3 regions of the Methylobacterium phyllosphaerae genome follow, and region 3 is predicted to be linked to each of the others. Evidence: predicted binding sites of a transcription regulator. Region 3 holds the regulator's gene; each other region holds the start of a gene.
The links. Region 3 encodes LexA, which represses DNA repair genes until DNA is damaged. Its sites were predicted from a motif close to TGTTCNNNNTGTGTTCNG; they were not measured.

Region 1 (3,272 bases), 3.0 Mb from region 3:
TCTCGGTGTAGCCGGATTCCTCGAGGATCGTCTGCGCGACCTCGCTGTGCGGCTGCGCCTCCACCAGCCGCGCCCACCGTGCGAAGCTCTCGGTGAGCGCCCGCAGGGTCGAGCGGACCCGGGGCTTCAGCTCGTCGGTCTCGCACAGGCGCTCGGCGGCGATCCGCAGGGGCAGCCGGTTGGCGCGGCCGTAGGTGTGGAGCTGCTGCAGGGTGGCGTCGCCCAGGCCGCGCTTGGGCGTGTTCACGATCCGCTCGAAGGCGAGGTCGTCGCTGACGTTCACGGTGGCGCGCAGATACGCCAGGGCGTCGCGGATCTCGGCGCGCTCGTAGAAGCGCGGGCCGCCGATGACCCGATAGGGCAGGCCGAGCTGGACGAACCGATCCTCGATCTCGCGCATCTGCGCGGAAATCCGCACCAGCACGGCGATCTCCGACAGGGGATGCTGCTTCACCTGGAGGGATTCGATCGATTCGGCGAGCATCCGCGCCTCCTCCTCGGAATCCCAGGCGCCCGTGACGGTGACGCGCTCGCCCGGCTCGTCATCGGTGCGCAGGGTCTTGCCGAGGCGGCTCTCGTTCTTGGCGATCAGCCCCGAGGCGGCGGCGAGGATATGGCCGGTGGAGCGGTAGTTGCGCTCCAGCCGCACCACCACCGCGCCGGGGAAATCGTGCTCGAAGCGCAGGATGTTGTCGACCTCGGCGCCGCGCCAGCCGTAGATCGACTGGTCGTCGTCGCCCACGCAGGCGATGTTCTTGCGCTGTTGCGCCAGCAGGCGCAGCCACAGGTACTGCGCGACGTTGGTGTCCTGGTACTCGTCCACCAGGATGTAGCGGAACCGGTCCTGGTAATTGGCCAGGACGTCGGGGTTCTCCCGCCAGAGCTTGAGGCAGAGCAGCAGGAGATCGCCGAAATCGACGGCGTTCAGCGTCGCGAGCCGGGCCTGGTAGGCGGTGTAGAGCGCGCCGCCCTTTCCGAAGGCGAACGAGGCAGCCTCGCCCGGGGGCACCTGCTCGGGGCCGAGGCCGCGGTTCTTCCAGCCGTCGATGGCGTGGGACAGGGCCCGGGCCGGCCAGCGCTTCTCGTCGACGTTCTGGTCGGCGATCACCTGCTTCATCAGCCGGAGCTGGTCGTCGGTGCCGAGGATGGTGAAGTCGGATTTGAGCCCGACCAGCTCGGCGTGGCGGCGCAGGATCTTGGTGCCGATGGCGTGGAAGGTGCCGAGCCAGGGCATGCCCTCGCCGGCGGGGCCGATCAGCGTGCCGATCCGGTGCTTCATCTCCCGGGCGGCCTTGTTGGTGAAGGTAACCGCCAGGATGTCGAAGGGGCGCGCCCGCCCGGTGGCGATCAGGTGGGCGATGCGGGTGGTCAGCACCCGGGTCTTGCCGGTGCCGGCGCCGGCCAGCACGAGGATCGGGCCCTCCGTGGTCTCGACGGCGCGGCGCTGCTCGGGATTGAGCCCCTCGAGATAGCCGGCGGCGTCGCGGCGGAGGGCGCCCATGGCGCGGGCGGTGATGGACGTGGCGGGCGCGCCGTCCCCGGCGGGCTGCGCTTGCGGGCGGTTCTGCATCCCGCATCCCTGGACCAAATCGCGAACGGCGTCGAGGCCGTTCGCGCCGCCGAGGGGCGCGGAGCCATGAAGCGCGGCTGTCCGCGCTGGGACGATCCGCGCCCTTCGGGGCCCGCGGCCGGCTACGGGGCGCCGCCGTCTCCCCGGTGGCTGCGGATCGGCACCTGTGTGATCGGGGGCCGACAGCGGCGGCGGAGCGCGACAAGCCCCCTCTCCCGTGCGGGAGAGGGTTGGGGTGAGGGACCAGGTCCTTCCGGAGAAGTCGCATCCCTCACCCTGTCCCTCTCCCGCACGGGAGAGGGGACCCGCGCCCGGTCCGGAACCCCTCGCCCGGGGTGCCGCGGACAGCCGCGCGCACCGCTCCGGACCGTGGCATCGCCGCTGGCGCTCCCGGGGGCTTATCGTGCTATGGCCGTGACAACTGACTCGCGGGGGCACGCGGGGCATGGCGGCACGGTGATGGCGCGGCCTCGCGGAGAGATGGTGCGGAACAGGACCATTGCGTGATCTTCTGACCGCGCTGGCGTGCGCCGTCATCCTGGTTCTCGTGGCGGCGCTCGCCGTTCCGCCCTTCGTCGACTGGCAGGCCCATCGCGCGCTCGTCGACCGGGCGCTCGCCCGGTCCCTCGGCGTCCCGGTCCGGACCGACGGCCGGATCGAGGTCCGGCTGCTGCCCTCGCCGCGGCTGCGCGTGGACCGCCTGCATCTCGGCGCCGATCCGGACCGGCCGAGCCTGGACGCCCGGTTCGTCAAGGCCGAGATCGCCCTCGCGCCGCTCCTGAAGGGCGAGTTCCGCTTCACCGAGACCCGGATCGGCCGGGCCGAGATCAAGCTCCCGGTCGCCGGCCCCGACGCCCTGAAGCTGCCGGCCGATTTCGGTGGCGCCCTGCGCGACCGCGACCTCGCGATCGAGAACCTGCAGATCCAGCAGTTCCTGGTCACCACGCAGGTGCCCGCCACCGGGCGGACCGACCAGCTCTACGTCCAGGACCTGCACCTGCAGGCGCCGGCCCTGGTCGGCCCCTGGCGGGTCGAGGGGACGAGCGGCGGCATCCCGTTCCGGGCGGTGAGTGGCACGCCGGGACCCGACGGGCGCCTCGCCGCCAAGATCTCCGGCGGCGGCGACGCGGCTCCGCGCTTCGAGGCGGATGCACGCTTCGGCCTCGCGCCGAGCGAAGCCGGCGGCTCCCTGGTCGAGGCCGAGGGCTCGGCGCGCCTCGTCGTCGGGCCGCCGACCCAGGCCGCGGGCGCCTACCTGCCCTTCTCGCTGGCCGGCACCTTCAAGGCCCGGGGCACGCAGGTGCGGTTCGAGGGCGTCGACCTCGCCATCGATCCCGGGGGCCGGAGCCTGCGGTTCGGCGGCACCGGCCGGCTCGATCTGCGCCAGTGGCGCGGCGGCCTGACCCTCGAGGCCCGCCGCCTCGACCTCGACGCCTTCCTGACCTCGGCGGAGGGCCAGAACCTGATCGGCCGCGGCCTGCCGCGCTCGGCCGGCAGCCTGCCGGCCATGCTCGATCTCGACCTCACGGTGGGCAGCGCCGTGCTCGGCGGCGAGGATTGGTCGAACCTCGCCCTCACCGGCACCCTGGAACGGGCCGGCGGCCTGCTGCTGCGCCGCCTGTCGGTGACGGGCCCGGCCGACGCCACCGTCGCGGCGAGCGGGCAGGTCGAGACGGCCCCGTTGCGCTTCACCGGCCCGGTA
Region 2 (3,272 bases), 230 kb from region 3:
GCGGGCCTCGTCCGCCAGCTCCTGGCGTTCTCCCGGAGGCAGACCCTGCGTCCGGAGGTGATGAATGTCGGAGAGGCGCTCTCCGAACTCACTCTCCTGCTCAAGCGCCTGCTCGGCGAGCGGGTCGCCCTGGAGCTGAAGCACGGCCGCGAGGTCTGGCCCGTGAAGGCCGACGTCAACCAGTTCGAGCAGGTGATCGTCAATCTCGCGGTCAACGCCCGCGACGCCATGCCGGAGGGCGGCAAGCTGATGATCCGGACGGAGAACGTCTTGGATCCGGGGGCGGCCTCCGATGCGGAGGGACGCGGCGGGGCACCGGCCGGCGACCACGTGCTGATCGAGGTGCGCGACACCGGCCAGGGCATCCCCCCCGAGCTGATGGAGAAGATCTTCGAGCCGTTCTTCACCACCAAGGAGATCGGCAAGGGCACCGGACTCGGCCTGTCGACGGTGTTCGGCATCGTCAAGCAATCGGGCGGCACCATCGACGTGCAGTCGACGATCGGGGAGGGGACCGCCTTCCGCATCTACCTGCCGCGGCATGTGCCCGTGGCCGAACCGGAGGAGGTTCCGACCCCGGCTGCGGTGCCGGCGCTCCCGCGCGCGGAGCCGCTCGCGCCGGTCTCCGGGTCGCCGCGGCCGGCTGCCGAGCCGGGCGATGCCGGCGCACCGCGGAGTGCACCGGCTCCGGCCACGGCCGACAAGCCGGCGCCGCGCAAGCCCGCCGCGGATCATACGGGGCAGGGCACCATCCTGCTCGTGGAGGACGAGGATCCCGTCCGGGCGGTCAACAGCCGCGCCCTCTCGGCCCGCGGCTACACGGTCCTGGAGGCGGCCTCCGGCCTCGAGGCCCTGGCGATCGTCCGCGAGGGCACCCAGCCGATCGACCTCGTCGTCTCCGACGTCGTCATGCCCGAGATGGACGGCCCGACCCTGCTGCGGGAGGTGCGCAAGCATCAGCCCGACCTAAAGGTGATCTTCGTCTCCGGCTACGCCGAGGACGCCTTCCGCAAGAACCTGCCGGAGGGGGAGACCTTCAACTTCCTGCCGAAGCCCTTCAGTCTGAAGCAGCTCGTCGAGACCGTGAAGAAGACGATGGCCGATTGAACGGCGTCGATGGCGTTGTCGATGGCAGCGTCCCGGCCCTTCCCTGCGAAATCCGGCATCCGATGCCGCCCACCGTGTTCAGACCCTGAACGGAGTGCGGCACCGGATCCCGGGCATGCCCCCGACGGATCGGTGCGCCGGAGGCCGCGGTTCGCCCTGAACCGCATCGGTGGCGCCGGCAGGCTATGCACAACCCACGGTACCGCCCTTGTCGAAATAGAACAAAACAGGTACATGAAGGCGGTGGGGACGCGCGTTGTGAACTGCGTCCAACCCCTTCATAAGGAGCCCGCCAGATGGCCCAGCCCGCATTGAAAGTGGTCGACATGCCCCCCGTGGACAAGGACAAGTCCAAGGCCATTGACGCCGCCCTGGCTCAGATCGAGCGCGCCTTCGGCAAGGGCTCGATCATGCGGCTCGGCAAGAACGACAAGGTTCAGGAGGTCGAGACCGTCTCGACCGGATCGCTGGGCCTCGACATCGCCCTCGGCGTCGGCGGCCTCCCGCGCGGCCGGGTGATCGAGATCTACGGCCCCGAATCGTCCGGCAAGACGACGCTGGCGCTCCACACCATCGCGGAGGCCCAGAAGAAGGGCGGCGTCTGCGCCTTCGTGGATGCCGAGCACGCCCTCGATCCGGTCTATGCCCGCAAGCTCGGCGTCAACCTCGACGACCTGCTGATCTCGCAGCCCGATACGGGCGAGCAGGCCCTGGAGATCACCGACACGCTGGTGCGCTCCGGCGCCATCGACGTGCTGGTGGTCGACTCGGTGGCCGCGCTGACCCCGCGCGCCGAGATCGAGGGCGAGATGGGCGAGAGCCAGCCGGGCCTTCAGGCCCGTTTGATGAGCCAGGCCCTGCGCAAGTTGACCGGCTCGATCTCACGCTCGAACTGCATGGTCATCTTCATCAACCAGATCCGGATGAAGATCGGCGTGATGTACGGCAGCCCCGAGACCACCACGGGCGGCAACGCCCTGAAGTTCTACGCCTCGGTGCGCCTCGACATCCGCCGCATCTCGACCCTGAAGGATCGCGACGAGGCGATCGGCAACCAGGTCCGCGTCAAGGTGGTGAAGAACAAGGTCGCGCCGCCGTTCAAGCAGGTCGAGTTCGACATCATGTTCGGCGAGGGCGTGTCGAAGGTCGGTGAGCTGATCGACCTCGGCGTGAAGGCTGGCATCGTCGAGAAGTCAGGCGCCTGGTTCTCGTATAACAGCCAGCGCCTCGGCCAGGGCCGCGAGAACGCGAAGGGCTTCCTGCGCGACAACCCGAAGATCGCCGCCGAAATCGAGGGCTCCATCCGGCAGAATTCCGGCTTGGTCGCCGAGAAGATCCTGGAAAACGCGACCCCGACCGCCGACGATCTCGACGAGGGCGAAGCCTGATCCGAAGACCGGGCGGTGGACCAAGTCCGGCGCCCGATCCCTTGAGACCGAGCCCCATGGCGATCGCAGGATCGCCATGGGGTATTGTTTTGGGCCCAAGGCACCGATCGATAGCGGAATACGAAAGAAGCGGACGTCCAGACTCGGCCGCGGCCTCAGAGATCCTCGACGCAGAGTTGGGGCACCACCAAACAGGCACGCCCCCAACCCGTATGCGACGCCACCGCGGCGAGCGGCGGTCCCGACAGAGACCTCCGCGCTTCACGTCGGCGCCTGCACACGCATTCAGATCGCAGGATGCCGAAACGACGAAGCCCGGCACGAATCCGGCTCTTGCGAGTCGAATTGCGTCCGGGCGTTCGTCGAACCGGTCATGCCGCGACCCAGGAATGGACCCGTCTCGGGGGCCATCCCACAGCGTCGCGGACCGGGATCAGGCGGATGCGGAGACCGCAGCCGCCGGGATCCCAGGATCAGGCGGCCTCGCCGGCCTCGGCCTGGGCGGCATCGCCCTCGACCAGCTTCCAGGTCTTGGTCTTCGAGAAGGGACGGCACTCCTCGATGAACACCGTCTGCCCGACCTTGGCGACATTCGCCTCGTCGTGCGCGTGGTAGTTCTTCGAGCGACGGACGGTCTTCTTCATCACCGGGTGGGTGAAGCGGCGCTCCACCTTGACCACGATGGTCTTCTCACCCTTGTCGCTAACGACGGTGCCCTGCAGGATGCGCTTCGGCATGGTGTTCTCCTAGCGGCCCGTATCAGCTCTTGGCCGCCTG
Region 3 (3,272 bases):
GATCAGCACCCGGAACTGGCCGTCGCCCAGCGGCATGTGCCCGAAGGAGGCGACGATCTCGGGCAGGTTCGGCCGCGCCGCGACGGCGAGCCCGACGAAGACCAGCTCGAACAGGCCGACCACGATCGCCACGACCTCGACGCGCCGGTAGCTCCCGGTGAAGACGAGCCCCAGGAGCAGGCAGGCCGGCAGGCCGAGGCTCACGAGCCGCGGCACCCCGAACAGGTCCCCGATGCCGGCGATGCCGGAGAATTCCGTGACGATGGCGCCGATGCCGGCGACCACGAGGCCGCCGTACGAGATCCAGGCCCAGGCCGGCCCGTAGCGCTCCCGGATCAGCGCGCCGTGGCCGCGTCCGGTGGCGGTCCCGAGCCGCACCGTCAGCTCCTGGACGACGTACAGGATCGGCACCAGCAGGATCTGGAGGAGCAGGAGCGAATAGCCCCAGCGCGCCCCGCTCTGGGCCGCCGTGATGAGGCTTCCGACATCCGTATCGGCCAGCATCACCACGAGTCCGGGGCCTGCGGCCTTGAGGTAAGCGGACAGGCGAGGCAGGGAAGCGCTGGGCACGGCTCGGGAACAGTCCCGCGCACGGGCGGTTCCGGCGGGCGCCTGCGGCGTTTTCCCGGGGCAGGCGGGAGGAACATGTGATGGCGGAGAGCACGGATCGGGGCTCCGGCTGGAGCCTGCAGGCGACCGCCGTGCCCGACGGGGTGCGCCTGGAACTCGCCCTGGCCGACCTCGGCGGCGCGCCGGTCACCGCCGCGATCGTTCTCGACCGGGCGGAAGCCCGGGCCTTCGCCCGCGCCCTGCTCGCCGCCGCCGGCGACGCGGCGGAACGGACCTTCCCGAAGCCGGGCGCCTGACCGCGCGCCGCCGGTCGGTCAGCGGGCGAGACCGGGATTGCGGCCCGGCAGGCGGGGGACCACGGTGCCGCGCTTCTCGATCGGCGTGTCGCAGGCGTAGGCGAACTCGGTCTTCAGCGGATCGAACACGGTCTCGCCGGTGATCCGGCAATCCTCGCGCACGGTCTCGTCGAGATAGGCCCGGGCGGCGGTGCGGAAGCGCTTCACCCGGGTGGCGTCCGGCTCCGGATCGATCCGGGCCTCGCTCAGGTTGCAGCCGGTATATTCGCGCAGGGCGTTCGAGACGATCAGCATCCGGCGCATCTGCCGGTTGTCGTAGACCTCGTAGGGCTCCTTGCAGCCGATCGTCACCACCTGGGGGGTGAGCGCCACGTAGTTCCGCGAGATGTAGGAGAACCCGGTGGTGCAGCCGGCGAGGCCGAGGGCGGCGAGGCCGAGGGGCAGCAGAGCTGCGGGTCGTCGCATCCTCGTCATCCCAAGAGGGTCCCAGCCCGCGGCCCGGATCCGCCGCCTTCCCGGCGGGGCGCCGCGGTGCATTGAAACGGCTCCGCTTGCGCCGTCAATGCGTTTCTCGACCTTGCTCCCGCGAGCGCGGAGCGACGCGCCAAGCGTAGCGGTGCCGCCCTTGCGGAACACTTGCGGAACGTTTAACCTGTTCGTGATTTGTTTCAGAGACCGTCACGGGGCGGTCTGCCAAGCCGCGAGTCCCCCTTCGATGCTCACGCGCAAGCAGCTGGACCTCCTGCGTTTCATCCAGAGCCGGATGCAGGAATGCGGCGTCCCGCCGTCCTTCGACGAGATGAAGGATGCCCTCGACCTCAAGTCGAAATCCGGCATCCACCGGCTGATCACGGCCCTGGAGGAGCGCGGCTTCCTCCGGCGCCTGCCGAATCGGGCGCGCGCCATCGAGGTGATCCGCATCCCCGAGAGCCTGAGCCAGACGGCCCCATCTTCGGCCCCATCTTCGGCCCCGGCCGAGCCGCGCCGTTTCACCCCGAGCGTGGTCGAGGGCGGCAAGTCCAAGCATCCGCCGGCCCCGGCCAGCACACGGATGATCGACGACGCCGGTCGTGCCATTTCGATCCCGGTGATGGGCCGGATCGCCGCCGGTACGCCGGTCTCGGCGATCCAGAACCAGAGCCATGCCATCACCCTGTCGCCGGACTTCGTGGCCGGCGGCGAGCACTACGCCCTGGAGGTGCGCGGCGACTCGATGGTCGAGGCCGGCATCCTCGACGGCGACCTCGTGGTGATCCGCAAGCAGGACACGGCCAATACCGGCGACATCATCGTGGCGCTGATCGACGACGAGGAGGCGACGCTCAAGCGTCTGCGCCGCCGCGGCTCCTCGATCGCCCTGGAGGCCGCCAACCCGGCCTACGAGACGCGTGTCCTCGGGCCCGACCGGGTCCGGATCCAGGGCCGCCTCGTCAGCCTCGTCCGCCGCTACTGAAGCGGCTCGGCCGGCGCGTCGCCGGGGGCGAGGTCCCCGCCCGACGCATCGGTTTCCGGAGGCGTTGTCGCCCCGTCGTCAGAGGCGCGGGCCTCCGCGGAGGGCGCGGTGACCGGTTGTGGCGGCACCGACCCGTGTCCCGAGCGTGGTCGCCAGGGCACGGCGCGGCCATCGGCCCGGGCGTGATGGGCGACGAAGCTCTCGCCTTCGGACCTGAGGGCGACGGCGCCCTGGGCGGACAGGACGCGCCGGTCGATCACCAGGGGGCTGGTGCAGGTCGGAGGGGCCACGAGGCCCGTGATCAGCACCGCGGCGCGGGCGCAATCCTCCGGGAAGGCCCGCCGGTCCCGGACCAGGGCGACCGCCCGTCCGTCCGGCAGGCGCGCGGTGCATCCGAGCCGGTCACAGCGGCCGCCGCCCGATCGGACGATCAGTCCCCCGGCTCCCCGTCCGTCGCCGTCCGCCTTCAGCCATTGTTCGAGGACGAAGCCGGACGGACTGCCGAGGGCCGCAAGCCGTCCGTCCGGCCCCCGCACCGCGGCTCCCGCGCCCTGCCGATCGACATAGAGGTCGTAGCGGTCGGGTCGGGCCGCGACGACGAGTCCAAGCAGGATCGGCGGCACGGCGAGCCAGCGCAGGCGGGAGGCCGGTAACGTCGCGAGCAGCAGGCCCGCGGTCAGCAGGAACAGCGCCGCGGTGCCGAAGGCCGGCACGACCACGATGGCCCGCTCGAACCCGGCGATCCACTGGGAGACGGCGAGCATGCCCCCCACCGCCTGACCCATCAGCCACCAGATCGGGCGGTCGAGGGCGAAGGGATAGGCGAGGATCCCGATCACCGCGGAGGGCATCACCACGAGGGAGACGAGCGGCAGGGTCAGGGCGTTGCCGACGAGGCCGAAGGGCTGGATCGTCTGGAAATGGTAGGTGGCGAAGGGTGCGGTCGCGACCTG

Region 1: the regulator LexA is predicted to act here: its motif matches at 1,581-1,598, upstream of MCBMB27_RS21375 (ATP-dependent helicase).
Region 2: the regulator LexA is predicted to act here: its motif matches at 1,325-1,342, upstream of recA (recombinase RecA).

The regions. Positions count from the first base shown of each region.
Region 1 covers NZ_CP015367.1:4,691,825-4,695,096, forward strand. Annotated here, with positions in the region: gene MCBMB27_RS21375 (ATP-dependent helicase) at 1-1,570, opposite strand, end outside; gene MCBMB27_RS21380 (AsmA family protein) at 2,070-3,272, shown strand, end outside.
Region 2 covers NZ_CP015367.1:1,969,195-1,972,466, reverse strand. Annotated here, with positions in the region: gene cckA (cell cycle histidine kinase CckA) at 1-1,107, shown strand, start outside; gene recA (recombinase RecA) at 1,434-2,495, shown strand; gene rpsQ (30S ribosomal protein S17) at 2,969-3,232, opposite strand; gene rpmC (50S ribosomal protein L29) at 3,255-3,272, opposite strand, start outside.
Region 3 covers NZ_CP015367.1:1,737,957-1,741,228, forward strand. Annotated here, with positions in the region: gene MCBMB27_RS07655 (NRAMP family divalent metal transporter) at 1-570, opposite strand, end outside; gene MCBMB27_RS07660 (hypothetical protein) at 651-866, shown strand; gene MCBMB27_RS07665 (hypothetical protein) at 885-1,331, opposite strand; gene lexA (transcriptional repressor LexA) at 1,582-2,319, shown strand; gene MCBMB27_RS07675 (ComEC/Rec2 family competence protein) at 2,313-3,272, opposite strand, start outside.